4 regions of the Nonomuraea sp. NPDC049158 genome follow, and region 1 is predicted to be linked to each of the others. Evidence: predicted binding sites of a transcription regulator. Region 1 holds the regulator's gene; each other region holds the start of a gene.
What was found. Region 1 encodes LexA, which represses DNA repair genes until DNA is damaged. Its sites were predicted from a motif close to TCGAACANNTGTTCGA; they were not measured.
Positions count from the first base shown of each region.

Region 1 (3,691 bases):
TGGTGCGGTCAGAGAAACACAATTTGTGGTGAACTACATCGGTGTAACTACTAGATGTTGTGGTCCAACCGTAGAAGCGAGCGACCATGAACGCAAGTTGGACGGAGGCTTGCCGCCGAAGTCGCTGATCAGCGCAGCCACCTTGGTCCGACTCGGGCGTGTCGTCGTCAACACCGGCCGGTGGGGGTGTGTTCCTCGCCTCGCTGGTCACGTTGGTTGGCCGGTCTCACGTGGGTGAACACGGCTCACAGGCATCTCGTACGGCACATCCGTACGCGCTCGTCTCCACGCTTTCGGTTGGGGACGGACCGTATCGCTACTGGTTGAGGCTCGAGGCTTACTGCAAGGCGCGGGCGCTCGGGATGTACAGGCGGCTGCCGGGGCGGATGAGCGAGCCGGGCAGGCCGTTCAGCCGCTTGATCTCGGTCACCACCGCTGCGGGGTCGCCCTCGTCGGGAGCCACCGCGTCGGCGATCGTCCAGAGCGAGTCCCCCTCGTGGACGGTCACCCAGGGCAGGCCCGCGTGACTCGGCACGACAGGCGCCGCGGACGCCTGGCCGACCGCGCGGGTGCCGAGCCAGAAGCCGCCCAGGGACAGCAGAGCCATGGCCATCACCAGTACGGCCCGCCCCCGTCGCGTGAGCCGTACGGGAGGATTACGCCGCCCCCGTCGAGTAACGCCGGCCTGCCTCCTGGACAGATGGGTCCGATCGGCGGGCAGACCGCCCTTGCGCCGGGGACGGCGCGTGTACGAGCCCGGCACCTCACGGACCCGGCCGCCGGAACGACCGGCCACTTCCCGAGCCGGGCCCCCGACACGCCCACCCACACCCCGAGACCGCGCACCGTACCGGCCGCCCGCCCGGCGCGAGCGCCCCTCCGACCGGCTCTCTGCCTCACGGGAGCGAGCGCCCGCATCGCGCAGAGGGCTCTCCGCGCGGCCGTCGCTCGCCCGAACCGACGAGTTCCCGAACTCCACCGATCGCCCGACTTCCGCCGAGCCTGCGGGCTCCACTGGGCGCCCGGTCGCGTCCGTGGGTCGCACACTTCCATCAGACCGCGGTGTGTCGTCGGAGTCAGGGCGTGGCGCGGGCACCAGCCACAGAAGCGGTCTTCCCTGTGCTGCGGCCCGACGACTGAGAGGCCCTCTGCCGGCCGATCCGCCCCTCGTACGTTCGCCCCCTCCCCCCGGCCGGCCGCCGCTGCCGTATTCGGGACGACCCCCGCCCCCGCGTGCAGGCCGCGCCCCGCCTTCCCTGCCGAAACGGCCTCCGTCTCCACTCTCGCGAACGCTCCCGCCCCCAGTCCGCGAACGACCCGCACCCCCGGTTCGGGAACGAGCCCCGCCCGCTATCTCGAGACGGCCTTCCGGCCCCGGAACAGCGAACCCCGGGCCGCCGGACCCCGAACCGGTCGATCCCGGACCAGCGGACCCCGTGCCGACGGTCCCCGGACCGTCAGGCGCCGGGCCAACAAACCCCGGACCGGCGGACCCCGGAGCCCGGTTGTCGGAGTTGTCACGGGTAAGCGGGGGTTCGCGATCTGGCCGGTCGGCGGAATCGCCGCCCCGACAACCATCCCCCTGGTCGTCACCCGTGTTGCCGCCCCCCGCCACCGGTCGCCGGGTGGCGTCTGCCAGGAGGGTGAGTCGCTTGACGTCGTCGCTGGTCGCATCTGTGATGGTGGTCGCTCGCATGTTTGACCTCCCAGCCGTCCCGGCCCGAAAAAAAGACCCAATAAAGATCGGCAAATCGAACACGGTGTCGATCGAACTCCCGTACGATGTTGTACACCACGCTGCCAACAATTTCGAGGAAGACTCGAACAATTGTTTGAAGATGATCTTCAACAGCGATACGGTCGCTGTGTGCGACACGAAGACCACGGACCGGGAGATTCGCCGGTGAGGCGGGCCGCCGGGCGAGGAGGCAGATCATGAGCGATCGGGATGACACCAACGGGGTCAGTGACCTCGCGGTGCGTCGGCGTGACTCCCTGGGGCTGACACCCAGGCAACGCAAGATCCTCGAGGTGATTCGCGACTCGGTCCAACAGCGGGGCTACCCGCCGTCCATGCGCGAGATCGGCGAGGCCGTGCAACTGACCAGCACGTCCAGCGTGTCGCACCAGCTGACGGCGTTGCAGCGCAAGGGCTACCTGAGACGCGACCCCCACCGGCCGCGCGCGCTCGAGGTGCGTCTGCCGGGCGAGCCCGTGCTCTGGGTCGATCCCGACGCCGCCAACGAGTCCGACTCCCCGGTGAGCAGGCCCACGGCCGCCTACGTGCCGCTGGTCGGCCGGATCGCCGCCGGTGGACCGATCCTCGCCGAGGAGAGCGTCGAAGACGTCTTCGCCCTGCCCAAGCAACTGGTCGGTGAAGGCACCCTCTTCCTCCTGCAGGTCGCCGGTGATTCGATGATCGACGCCGCCATCGCCGACGGCGACTGGGTCGTCGTCCGCCAGCAGCCGGTCGCGGAGAGCGGTGACATCGTGGCGGCCATGATCGAGGGCGAGGCTACGGTGAAGACGTTCAAGCGCAAGGACGGCCACGTCTGGCTGGTGCCGCACAACGCCAACTACGACCCGATCCCCGGCGACGAGGCCAGCGTCCTGGGCAAGGTCGTAGCGGTCCTCCGCCGCCTCTAGCACCGCACGCATGTCCGGGCGTATGGCAGGGTGATGCGCCAGGCGTACGCCATCGGCTCCGTACGCATGCGACAGAGGGCATGGCAGGCAACACACCTGCCATGCCCTCTGTTCGTGTCCTCTTGAGGAGTACGGTCATCAGCCATTCGGGCCAGACCACCGGCCTCAAGACAGGGACCAGATCGTAGGTTGCCGGTCTCCGCGACCGACTGCCGGCGGAGATCGGCGTACCAAAAGAGACATCTGACCGAAGGTGAAGTCGCCTGGCCAATGAGACGGGCTGGCCAGAACAGCGGTGGTTTCTAGAATGGCCGCGTGACCGACACAAAGCGGGCAGAAGACCTCAAGGCAACACACGACGGATTCAAGTGGGCCAAAGCCGCTCCCGGCGTCATCCCCGCCTGGATCGCCGATATGGACCTCCCCACCGCCCCCGAAGTCGTCAACGCCCTTCAACGGCGGGCCCACGGTGACCTCGGCTACCCCACCTGGCTGGACAGTCCCCGCTGTGGTCCCCTGGCTGAGGCGTTCGTTGAGCGGATGGCCGGTCGGTACGGCTGGGAGCCGGAGCTTGAGTATGTGCGGAGTTATTCCGACATCAACCAAGCGCTCCAGGTGCTCCTCCACGTATGGACCCGCCCAGGGGACGGCGTGGCCGTGCATACCCCCGCCTATCCCCCGTTCCTCGGCACGCTGGAGACCATGAACCGGCCGCTGCATCCCCTCCAGCTGATCGCCGACGGGGACTCGTGGCGGTTTGAGGTGCCTGATCTGTCCCGCTGCAAGGTGTTGCTGCTGGTCAACCCGCACAATCCCACAGGTCGGGTCTTCACCCGCGAGGAGCTGACCGAGCTGGCGGAGCACGTCGAGCGTCATGACCTGCTCGTCATCTCCGACGAGATCCACGCCGACCTCGCGTACGCCCCCAACCAGCACATCCCGTTCGCCGCCCTCCTGCCTGAGCGGACCGTCACGCTCACCTCTGCCACCAAGGCGTTCAATCTTGGCGGCATCCGGTGCTCGGTCGCCCACATCGGTTCGCCGG
Region 1 covers NZ_JBEZDM010000025.1:139,231-142,921, forward strand. Annotated here, with positions in the region: gene AB0B61_RS39670 (LysM peptidoglycan-binding domain-containing protein) at 338-607, opposite strand; gene AB0B61_RS39675 (hypothetical protein) at 1,653-1,907, shown strand; gene lexA (transcriptional repressor LexA) at 1,936-2,646, shown strand; gene AB0B61_RS39685 (aminotransferase class I/II-fold pyridoxal phosphate-dependent enzyme) at 2,962-3,691, shown strand, end outside.

Region 2 (3,691 bases), on a different contig from region 1:
GGCGGAATCGCCGGAACCGTCCGCCTCGTCCAGGCCGACGATGCAGCGCGTGCGGGCGTCCGGGCCGCCGATCTGTTCCACGGTGTTCAAGGCGACGGTGTACGGCGAGAGCCACCGCCGGATGTCGTCCAGCAACTCCCGCTCCCGGGCCCCGGCCCGGTCGATCTTGTTGACGAAGATCAGCGTAGGCACCCGCAGCCTGCGCAGCGTCTTCATCAGCAGCCGCGAGTGCGGCTGAACCCCTTCGACGGCCGACAGCACCAGCACGGCGCCATCGAGCACGCCGAGCGCGCGTTCGACCTCGGCCACGAAGTCGGCGTGGCCGGGTGTGTCGATGAGGTTGACCCGTAGGTCGCCCACGGTGAAGGAGGCGACGGCGGTGCGGATGGTGATGCCGCGGCGCCGCTCGATGGCCCCGCTGTCGGTCTGTGTGCTGCCGTCGTCGACGTTGCCCAGCCGGTCGATCGCGCCGGTCCGGAACAGCAGCCGCTCGGTCAGGCTGGTCTTACCCGCGTCTACGTGCGCGAGGATGCCGATGTTGAGGATGTACATGCCTGGTCGAAGCCTCGAGAACTCTCGTGCCAATGGGGCGCTGGGAGACTCGAAGGCACCGCATTACATGCTCCTGCTGGTCGACGTCAGAAACGGCCTCATGATGTCACCCGCGTCGGCCGCACTGCCAGCGATTTATTCGCGGCTCACTCGCCCGTCGGCCCGGACAGGCCGAGCAGCCGCGCAGTCACAGGCCGGAGAGGCTGAGTTGGTCGCGCCTCGCCGGTCGGAGGGGCTGGCCTGCCGCACCGTCACAGGCCATGCAGGTCGACCTGCCGCACCGTCACAGGCCGGGGAGGCTGAGTTGCCGCGCCGTCGGGGCGGGCCGGGCCTGTGGAGCGGGCTCGGGGTGGGCCGGTGGCGCGAGCTCGGCGCGTGGCGGGAGGCGGCGGGCTGAAGCCGCGGTCGCCCGGCCGACACCGTGGCGTCGGGCCAGCTCCTTGACCTGGTCGGTGATGCGCTGCTGATAGGCCTGCGGAGCGTACGCGCCCCTTCCGTACAGCTCCAGATAGCGCGGCACGAGCCGAGGATGCTCGCGCGACAGCCACCCCAGCCACCACTCGCGCGCCCCGGGCCGCAGGTGCAGGACGATGGGCGCGAGGTGGGTGGCGCCCGCCTGGGCGATCTCCTTGACCGTGCGTTCGAGCTGGTCGGGGGAGTCGGTGAGGTACGGCAGGATCGGCGCCATCAGCACGCCGCAGGAGATGCCGTGGTCGTTGAGCGTGGCGCAGACCTCCAGCCTTCGCAGCGGGGCGGGGGTGCCGGGCTCGACGGAGCGCCACAGATCGGGGTCGACGAAGCCGACCGACACGCTGGCGCTCACCTGGGTGACATCGGCGGCCTCGGTCAGCAGGTCGAGATCGCGCAGGATGAGCGTGCCCTTGGTGAGGATCGAGAACGGGTTGGCGGCGTCGCGCAGGGCGGCCAGGATGCCGCGCATCAATTGGTAACGGCCCTCGGCCCTCTGGTAACAGTCGACGTTCGTGCCCATGGCGATGGGGCCGCCGTGCCAGCGCGGCGATGCCAGCTCCTTGCGGGCCAGCTCGGCGGCGTTGACCTTGACCACGATCTTCGAGTCGAAATCGGCGCCGGCGTCGAGGTCGAGATATTGGTGGGTCTTGCGCGCGAAGCAGTAGACGCAGCGGTGGCCGCAGCCCCGATAGGGATTGATGGTGTGCTCGAACGGGACCCGGCTGGCCGCCGGCACCCGGTTGATGATCGAGCGGGCCTGGATCTCGTAGAAGGTCATCCCCTTGAACTCGGGAGTGTCGAACGTGCGGGTGACCGCGCCGCGGGCGAACAGCGGCACGGCCGGATCGTCCTGGCCGGAGTCGGCCAGGCGCAGGTTGTCCCAGCGCATCCCATGATTAGAACAAAGGTTCGACGATGATCGCAAATGAAAAGAGGTGGCAATTACCTGCTTGGGCGGGGGCTAATGATCTTCATGGTTGGGCAGAAACCCGGCACAGAGCTTGCGTTCCGGAGGTGCACCCATGGCCTGGTCGCAGGACGAGGAGCGGATGCTGGCGCAGATCGAGCAGCACCTCGTCGACGACGATCCGCGACTCGTGGCGAGGTTGGAGTCGTTCAACGAGCGGGCTCGTCGCAGCGAGGAGAAGGTCGACGGGGAGTCCGGCCGCCGGCGCAGGCCGCGCCGCTCGACGGTCATCATCCTGATCAGCTGGTTGTTGATCGCCACTCTGGTCGCCACGCTGCTGATCATGGTCCTGCAGCACGAGGCCGCGACGGCCCTGGCGCTGGCCGCCTCGCTCTAACGCATCTCCCGAAATATCCGGCGCTTCGCGACGCCCGCACGCCCGCACGCCAGACGCCGGGTCCGCAGGCCGCGATCTCGCCCGCCTAGAGACACAAGCCCTATTGCTCCCGGAATACTCGCATGCGTATAGTCGCCCACGAATATTCGTCTACGAGGATGGTGTGGGTGGCGCAACGACGCCGGGTGGCCAATCTGCTGGCCCTGGCCGTGCTCACGGTGGTCGCGGAACGGCCGATGCATCCGTACGAGATGGCATCCGTCCTGCGGGCCCGTGGCAAGGACCGCGAGACACCCATCAAGTGGGGCTCCTTCTACACAGTGGTACGCAATCTGGAGAAGCACGGTTTGATCGCGGCCACGCAGAGCGCCCGGCAAGGGGGCCGGCCCGAGCGGACCGTCTACCGCATCACCGCCGACGGCCGCGAGGAGGCCGAGGACTGGACGCGCGAGCTCCTGGGGACTCCCGAGCGGGAGCCGACGGGGTTCGAGGCCGGGCTGTCGGTGATGGGCGGGCTCGACCCCGACGAGGTCACCGCGCTGCTCCGGCGGCGGCTCGCCCTGCTCCGCGATCGGATCGCCGTCCAGCGCGAGACCCTCGAGGTCGAGCGCGGCGAGATCCCGCGGCTGTTCCTCATCGAGTCCGAATACGCCCTGGCCATGAGCATGGCGGAGGAGGCGTGGACCGGGGCGCTGCTGGCGGAGTTGGCGATCGGCACGTTCCCCGGCCTCGACCAGTGGCAGGTCTACTACCAGAACACCCGCCCCGCACCGGTCCCGACGGGCCCCGCGACAAGGGGCCACACGGACGAGACCGGGCCGATGGAACGAGCCCGCCTGGACAGAGGCGGCCTGGCGGGCTGACCGGGTCGCGGAGGGCGCAGGTATGAGGGCACAAGTGACCCGATCGGGTCACGGATGGCGGTGGCATGTGACCGCCCGGGCACAGGTGGCCCGATCGGGTCACGGATGGCGGAGAAACGTGGCCGCCGGGGCATAGGCGGCCTGGGGGCCTGGTCGGGTCACAGGTGGCGCAGGAAGGTGGCCGCCACCGGGGCCGCGATCTTGCCCCCGGTGCCGCCGCCCTCCACCACCACGGCGAAGGCCACGTCATCCTTGAACCCCATGAACCAGGCATGAGTCTTGAGCTTGTCGCCGGTGCCGTACTCGGCCGTGCCCGTCTTGCCGCGCGTACCCGAGGGCAGCCCGGACGCCTTGGCGGTGCCCTTGGAGACGACGGCGGCCATCATGGCGTGCAGGTTGGTTTTGACGCCCTCGGGCAGCGGCTGCTCGGCCGCCTTCTGCTTCAGGTCGGGCACCAGTGTGGGCGGCCGCCAGGTGCCGTCGGCGATGGCCGCCGCGACC
Region 2 covers NZ_JBEZDM010000024.1:95,978-99,668, reverse strand. Annotated here, with positions in the region: gene AB0B61_RS38730 (translation factor GTPase family protein) at 1-552, opposite strand, end outside; gene AB0B61_RS38725 (Rv2578c family radical SAM protein) at 836-1,912, opposite strand; gene AB0B61_RS38720 (DUF3040 domain-containing protein) at 2,046-2,327, shown strand; gene AB0B61_RS38715 (PadR family transcriptional regulator) at 2,495-3,190, shown strand; gene AB0B61_RS38710 (penicillin-binding transpeptidase domain-containing protein) at 3,349-3,691, opposite strand, start outside.
Region 2: a site for LexA is predicted at 1,921-1,936, ahead of AB0B61_RS38725 (Rv2578c family radical SAM protein). Genes of this name have one in related genera too.

Region 3 (3,691 bases), on a different contig from region 1:
GCACGGCGGGCCCAACGGGTCCACGCAGACGCTGGGCCTCGTCCAGTACACCTACGCGTTCATGGTGGGCAGGGTCGGGCTGGGCGCCACGGTGGCGACCATCATGGGACTGCTCCTGGGCGTCCTGGGGATCGGCGCGGTCTGCGTGGCGGCGGCGAGCGGCATGCGCGTCACGGTCGAGCCCCGCGAGGCGACCCCCGATCAGGCCGTCGCACGCTCCGGCTCCGGGGCCAAGGTGATCGTCGGTGTGGTGGCGCTGGTGGTCGTCGCCGCCGTCGGGCTCGCCTTGACCTGGCCGTGGCTGTCGGCGCTGCTGGCGCCCGCCCAGCCGGGATCCGCGGCCCCGTCCGGGCTGGGCACCGTCGTCAACACCTGGGCGCCCGCCCTGATCGGCGCGCTGGTGTCGGTGGGCGTCGCCTACCTCGGTGCGCTCGGCATCGGCGGGCTGCGGCCGCTGGGCCGAGGGAGCGAGTGGCTGCTGCTGGTGTTCGCCCCCTGGCTGTTCGTCGGGATGGGCCCGCTGAGCCTGGCCGACTGGCGCACCATCCGCGGCATGAGCCTGATCGACTCCTTCATCGCCCTCGTCCAGCCGGTGCTGGTCAGCGTGCCCGCCCTGCTGATCCTGACGCTGCTGTGCAAGGGGCTGGCCGCGCGTGGCGGCAAGGACTTCCTGAGCGGCGTGGTCCTGCCCTCACTCCCCATGGCCGGCATCCTCGTCCTGGCCATCACGCTCGTGAACGGCCAGGACCTCCTGTGGCCCCTGCTGGTCGCCCAGGACCCCGGCCTGGCCACCGCGCCGGTCCAGCTGCTCACCCGCTCGAGCGGCTACAGCGCGGCCGCGCCCGACGTCGGCCTGGCCACGCCGCTGGCCGTGGTCGCCGTCGCCCTGATCGCGATCGTCGCCGCGCAGCTGCTCTACCTCGACCGGCTCGCCATCACCGTGGGCCGTTCGCGGGCGGAGGTCTCACCTGCGTAAATTGTGGGACCGTGGACATCCGTGATGTGACTTCCGACGACCTCGACGCCGTTCTCGACCTCCGCCAGCGCTCCTTCGGCCTGGTTCCGGCCGCCGAGCGGGAGCGCTGGCGCCAGGCGGCGCTGCCGGCGCTGGCCGAGGGCCGCTACCTGGGCATGTTCGACGGGCCCAGGCTGGTCGCGACCTCGCGGCTGCGCCCGTTCACGCAGTGGTGGCACGGCAAGCCGCAGCCCATGGCCGGGGTCGCGGCCGTCACCGTCAGCCCCGAGGATCGCGGCAAGGGCGTCGGCGGCCGGCTCATGCAGGCCACCGTGGAGCGGGCCGTGGCGTTCGGCGACGCGGTGTCCGTGCTCTATCCGGCGACCACGCCGCTCTACCGCTCGGCCGGCTACGAGCACGCCGGGGCGCAGCACCGCGTCACGCTCCCGGCCGAGTCGCTGCGGACGATCCCGCCGAGCGGCCGGGTCGAGCTGCGCAGGATGGGTCCCGGCGACGCGGCCGAGGTGGTCTCGGTGCTGCGGCGGGCACACGGCGCCGCGCGGGCCTCCGGCCCCGTCTCATGGGACGAGCGCACCTGGGCGCTGCGGCTCGGCCAGGAGGACGACTTCCTCTACCTGGCCCCGGACGGCTACGTCGTCTACCACTGGGACGGCCCGGACATCGAGGTCGACAACCTCGTGGCCGAGTCCGAGGAGACCGCCAGGGCGCTGTGGTCGCTGGTGGGCACCGCGTCGTCGATGGCCGAGCACGTCACCGCCAACGTCGCGCCCGACGACCCGGTGCTGTGGCTGTTGCGCGAGCGGTCCACGGAGCGGGTCAAGCAGGTGCGGTGGATGTTCCGCGTCCTCGACGTGGCGGCGGCCGTGGAGCGCAGGGGATATCCGGCCGCCGTCGCGGGAGAGGCGGTCGTGGAGGTGACCGACCGGCTGCGGGCGGGCAACACGGGGCGCTGGCGGCTGGAGTTCTCCGGCGGCTCCGGGGCCGCCACCCCGCTCGGCGACTCGGGGGAGTCCGGGGCGGTGCTGTCGATCAACGGCCTCTCCGCCCTGTACGCCGGGATCCCGGCGGCCACGCTGCGGCGCGGCGGCCTCATGTCCGGGCACGAGCGCTACGACGAGCTCCTCGACACCGTCTTCGCCGCCAAGCCGTACATGCTGGACTACTTCTGACCGCCCCATCCACGTCCGTTCTGCGGCGGGCCCACGGTGGCGGGCGTTCCCGACGGCCGGTCCACGCTCGCGGGCGTTCGCGACGACCGGCCCACGCTCGCGGGCGTTTCCCGATGCGCGGGCACGTCAGCCGGGGTAGAGTCTCGTGCCGAACAGATGTTCGGCGGCGCGGGGAGGCAGGCCGGTGCGGGTGATGGGCGTCGATCCGGGGCTGACCCGGTGCGGCCTTGGCGCGGTCGAGGGGCGGCCCGGCGCGCCGCTGTCCCTGGTGGCCGTCGGCGTGGTGCGCACCGGCGCCGACGAGGAGCTGGGCACCCGGCTGGTCGGCATCGAGGCCGGCATCGAGCAGTGGCTCGACGACGTCCGCCCGGACGCGGTGGCGGTCGAGCGGGTCTTCAGCCAGCACAACGTCCGCACGGTCATGGGCACCGCCCAGGCGGCGGGCATCGCGGTCCTGTGCGCGGCCAGGCGCGGCCTGCCCGTCGCGCTGCACACCCCGTCCGAGGTCAAGGCGGCCATCACCGGCAGCGGCACCGCCGACAAGAAGCAGATCGGCGCCATGGTGACCCGCCTCCTGCGGCTCAGCGAGATGCCCAAGCCCGCCGACGCCGCCGACGCGCTCGCCCTGGCCATCTGCCACGTGTGGCGCGGCGGCGCCCAGCACAAGCTGGCCCAGGCCGTGGCAAGGGCCCAGAGCCGCACGGCCCAGGGCCGTACGACAGGAAAGGGCGTGGCGCTGTGATCGCGTCCGTGGCCGGGCAGGTGACGGCGATCACCCCCCACGGTGCGGTGATCGAGGTCGGCGGGGTCGGCATCCTCACCCACTGCACACCGGCCACCCTCGCCGCGCTCAGGGTGGGCGAGGAGGCGCGGCTGGCCACGTCGCTGGTGGTGCGCGAGGAGTCGCTCACCCTCTACGGCTTCGCCACCGCCGACGAGCGCACCGTCTTCGAGCTGCTCCAGACGGCCAGCGGCGTCGGCCCCAAGGTGGCGCTGGCCATGCTCGCCGTCCACACGCCCAACGCGCTGCGCGTCGCCGTGGCCTCCGCCGACCTCAAGGCTCTCACCAAGGTGCCGGGCATCGGCCCCAAGGGCGCCCAGCGCATCGTGCTGGAGCTCAAGGACCGGCTCGGCACCCCCGACGAGACGGTCGACGCGGCGCTCAACGGCAACCGGCGGGCGGCCGCCTGGCGCGACCAGGTCCACTCGGGGCTGGTCGGGCTGGGCTACTCCGGCAAGGACGCCGACGAGGCCATCGCCGCGGTCGAGCCGGAGGCCGGTGACGACCCGCAGGTGGCCGTCCTGCTGAAGGCCGCACTGCGATCGCTGAGCAGCGCGCGATGAGCGGGGAGGTCCGGGCGTGAGCCTTGAGCGTGATCTCGTCTCGCCCGACGCCGAGGGCGACGAGCTGCAGATCGAGGCGGCGCTGCGGCCCAAGCGGCTGAGCGAGTTCATCGGCCAGGCGCGGGTGCGGGAGCAGCTGTCGCTGGTGCTGGAGAGCGCCATGCGGCGCCAGCGGCCGCCGGATCATGTGCTGATGAGCGGT
Region 3 covers NZ_JBEZDM010000010.1:318,753-322,443, forward strand. Annotated here, with positions in the region: gene AB0B61_RS23895 (hypothetical protein) at 1-976, shown strand, start outside; gene AB0B61_RS23900 (GNAT family N-acetyltransferase) at 988-2,145, shown strand; gene ruvC (crossover junction endodeoxyribonuclease RuvC) at 2,330-2,887, shown strand; gene ruvA (Holliday junction branch migration protein RuvA) at 2,884-3,489, shown strand; gene ruvB (Holliday junction branch migration DNA helicase RuvB) at 3,506-3,691, shown strand, end outside.
Region 3: a site for LexA is predicted at 2,294-2,309, ahead of ruvC (crossover junction endodeoxyribonuclease RuvC). Genes of this name have one in related genera too.

Region 4 (3,691 bases), on a different contig from region 1:
AACCTGCGTTCCTGGAGCTACGACTCGGAGCTGAGCTGTGCCGTACTCGATGAGCGGGAGGATCCGCGCGAGCCGTCCGGCGCCCGCCGGTTCGCCCGCGAGCTGCGCCTGGCACTGATGGGCGAGCATCTGGACCGGCCCGAGGACGGCGCGGATCGCGACGAGCTGTGCGATCCCGTGGCCGCGTTCGACGCCTTCGCCGACGCGGCGGCGCGGCTCGAGGCCTGGCACGCCGGCGGCAGGAAGGGTCCGCGGCCGCCGGGGCGGCTGCGGCCGCATTCCTACCCCGAGCTGCCTCGGGTGCGCGGGCTGCTCGCCACACCGCTCTACCGCCTGGCGGTCGATCCCGACGGGCGGCCCCCCGCGCTGCGGAGATCCAGGACCTTTTAGCGCTCGCTGCTGTCTTAAGGCCACCCTCCGTGATCACTCGGCGGGGCGCTGCCCTATCCTGTACGGCTCTGAGGAAGGGACCCGAGTGAACGTGAGCCTGCGCCCGGTCCGTGCGGCGGACCTGGATGTGTTCGAGGAGAATCTGGGCAGCCCGAAGGGGACCGGCGAGCAGCAGTGGTTCGGCCATCGCACCCTGCACGCGATGCGCGAGGAGTTCGCGGCGAGCGGGCTGCTGAGCCCCGAGGGCGGCTATTTCACCATTGACGCCCGTGGTGAGGTGGCCGGGTGGATGCACTGGTTCCAGCGGCTCTGGGGTCCGCGGCACACCTCCTGGTGCTGGTCGCTCTCCATCGTGATCTTCCCGCGCCACCGCGGCAAGGGCGTCGGCAGCCGGGCGCACCGCGAGCTGGTGACGTACCTGTTCGACCACACCCGGGCCGAACGGATCGAGGCCATCACCGATGTCACCAACCTCGCCGAGCAGGGCGCGCTGGCCAACGCCGGATTCGAACGTGAAGGCGTGATCCGCCGGGCCCAGTGGCGCGGCGGGAGCTGGCACGACCAGCTCCTGTATTCGGTGTTGCGGCCGGAGAAGTAGTCACGAGAGCTCCCCGCAGGCGGCGGTGCACCATTGTCGATCCTGCGCCAGTGCGTCGAGCAGCACAATCAACCGCTCTGAGCTGAGGGGACGCCAGTCCGCCTGGCGCCGTCCCCGCTCTCAGCGGACGCCGCGCGGCCTGAACTGGATGCTGATGCGCGGCCCGGTGGGGCGGGTGGTCTTGGGGATCGCGTGCTCCCACGTGCGCTGGCAGCTGCCGCCCATCACGATGAGGTCGCCGTGCCCCAGGTCGTGCCGGATCGACGCGCCGCCGCCCCGGGGGCGCAGCAGCAGCGGGCGCGGGGCGCCGACCGAGATGATCGCGACCATGGTGTCCTCGGTGCCGCCCCTGCCCAGGGTGTCGCCGTGCCAGGCCACGCTGTCGCGGCCGTCGCGGTAGAAGCAGAGCCCGGCCGTGCGGAACGGCTCCCCGAGCTCCTCGGCGTAGCGCTCGTTGAGCGCGCGCAGGGCGTCGTCGAGTGCCGGATCGGGCAGCGGCTCGTCCTCGTCGTAGAAGGCGAGCAGCCGCGGCACATCGACCACTTTGTCGTACATCCGGCGCCGTTCGGCCCGCCACGGCACCACCTCGGCCAGCCGGGAGAACAGCGCGTCGGCCTGCGCCAGCCAGCCGGGCCCGAAGTCGATCCACGCCCCGCGCTCCAGAGGCGTCCGGCGGATCGCCGAGCCGACGAGCTCCTCGGCTCCCAGCAGAGAAGCTTGGAAAACAGCCGTCATGGCATCAAGTGTAGGCGATCGTTCAAACATTCATTCGATTAGGTCCGCAGACCGGCTGCGCCCGGCCGTCACGGCCGGGCGCGCGGCTCGTCGTCCCACCCGCCCGGTCTGTACGGCACGCAGCCCGTACAGACCGGGGCGGCCACGCAGGCCGCCGATCCCCACGGCTCCAGTATCGGGTATGCCCGCCCGTCACGCCTGTTACCGCGCACCCCTTTTGTGGCGCTTGCTACCGTGTCGGTCAGGTGGGGCCGCGTGGGCGATGCCGCTGAGAGCGGTCAGGTGCGGCCGCGGTGGGCGGCGACGCGTTCGCGGGTGGCGCAGCGGGTGCTGCAGTAGCGCCGCGGGCTGCCACCCCCGAGGTCCAGGTACGGCCGGCGGCAGGCGACCGAGGCGCACAGCCCGCCCGGCACGCGCTGGTGATCGGCCAGCAGGACGGCCAGCGCCAGGGCCGACGAGGCCAGGAACCACTCCCCCCACGGCGCGTAGTCGTCGCCGTCCACGTGCAGGTGCCAGGGAGTCGTGGCCCCGTGGTTCGTCAGGCGGGGCGCCCGCGCGGCCGTCGCCAGAAGATCGTTCAGCCGGGCGGCCGCCACGTCGGGACCGGCGGCGGCGAAGACGGTGACCAGCCGCTCCGCCGCGGCCCGCATCGCCGCCAGGTCGGCCTCGCCCAGGTCCAGGTCGCCGGTTTCGCCGTGATCGCGCAGCACCCGCGCGACCGACTCCGCCGACGGCTCCTCGTGCAGCAGCGCGACGCACAGATCCACGGCCCGAGCCGCCATCGCTTTGGTCGAGTGAACCGCCACGCCAGCAGCGTATGCCCGGAGACACGGAAACGGCGGGGCTCCCCCAGCCCCGCCGTACCGCGTCGAACCTGACGAGAGCTCAGCCGCCGCAGGCCGCGAAGACGTAGCTGTCCTTCAGGAGCGAGTAGTGGTCCCGGACCTTGACGGCCCCGGTTTCGGTGTCGATCTGGACGATCGTCATCTTGTTCGCCTTGCCGTCGGGGTACTGCACGAGATGCAGTGTCACCTGCTGGTCGCCGGTCCAGTCGATCATGTTGAGGTCGCCGGCCGGCAGCTTGACCTTCCGCTTGGCGATGATCTGGTCGCTCTGCATGTCGTACAGGACGAGCTGGGACTTGGCGCCGCCCATGACGACGTTCGCGGTCGTCCGGCCGTCGGCCGCGAGGGCCGACGGGGAGTTCGCGGCGACGATCTGCGGCGGCGTGGCCCGGTACAGCTGCTCGCCGGACTCGCTGTAGGCGATCAGGTCCGTGACGGACTCGTCGGCGGAGACCTCGGTCAGCAGTTCGCCGCCGTCGGCGCTGAAGCCGAGCAGCGTCTGCCCGCCGGGCGTCGAACCGAGCAGGGCGCCGGTGGCCGTGTCGAAGATCCGCGTCTTCACCGCCTTGTTGGTGGCGAAGACGGTCGCGAGCCTGCCGCCGTCGTCGGAGAGCTGGAACGTCACGTCGTACTGGGCCACGCGCGGCAGCGCGTCCTTGGCGAAGACCTTCACCCCGCCCCCCATGGTCCGTACGGCCAGCCGCCCGGACTTGGTGAAGTACGCGACGCGCCGGCCGTTACCGCTGACGGCGATGGGCGCGACCTGGGTGTGCGACGACTTGCCGTTCGCCTCGCGGGCGATGGTCTCGGCGTCGGGCAGGGAGCCCTTCTCCCCGCTGTGCATCATCAGCCGCCACTCACCGCACGGCCGCTGCTCGCCCTTGACCGTGCAGCCCTTGACCGAGGCATAGCGGATGCCGTCGTGGTGGTCATGTGGCATGGCCTGGGCGGCCTGAGGCGCGGCCACCAGAGCGGCCAGCCCTGCCGCGATCGCCACGGCGATCCTGATCTTCATCGTCGTCACTCCCCTGCCACTCTGAAGGCGTACCTGGTCTTGCTGATCGAGTACTTGTCCGTCTGCGTGGCGGCGCCGGTCTCCGTGTCGACGGTGAACTCCCGTACC
Region 4 covers NZ_JBEZDM010000010.1:46,670-50,360, reverse strand. Annotated here, with positions in the region: gene AB0B61_RS22545 (phospholipase D family protein) at 1-390, shown strand, start outside; gene AB0B61_RS22540 (GNAT family protein) at 476-988, shown strand; gene AB0B61_RS22535 (alpha-ketoglutarate-dependent dioxygenase AlkB) at 1,109-1,723, opposite strand; gene AB0B61_RS22530 (CGNR zinc finger domain-containing protein) at 2,002-2,529, opposite strand; gene AB0B61_RS22525 (hypothetical protein) at 2,609-3,583, opposite strand; gene AB0B61_RS22520 (hypothetical protein) at 3,589-3,691, opposite strand, start outside.
Region 4: a site for LexA is predicted at 1,746-1,761, ahead of AB0B61_RS22535 (alpha-ketoglutarate-dependent dioxygenase AlkB). Genes of this name have one in related genera too.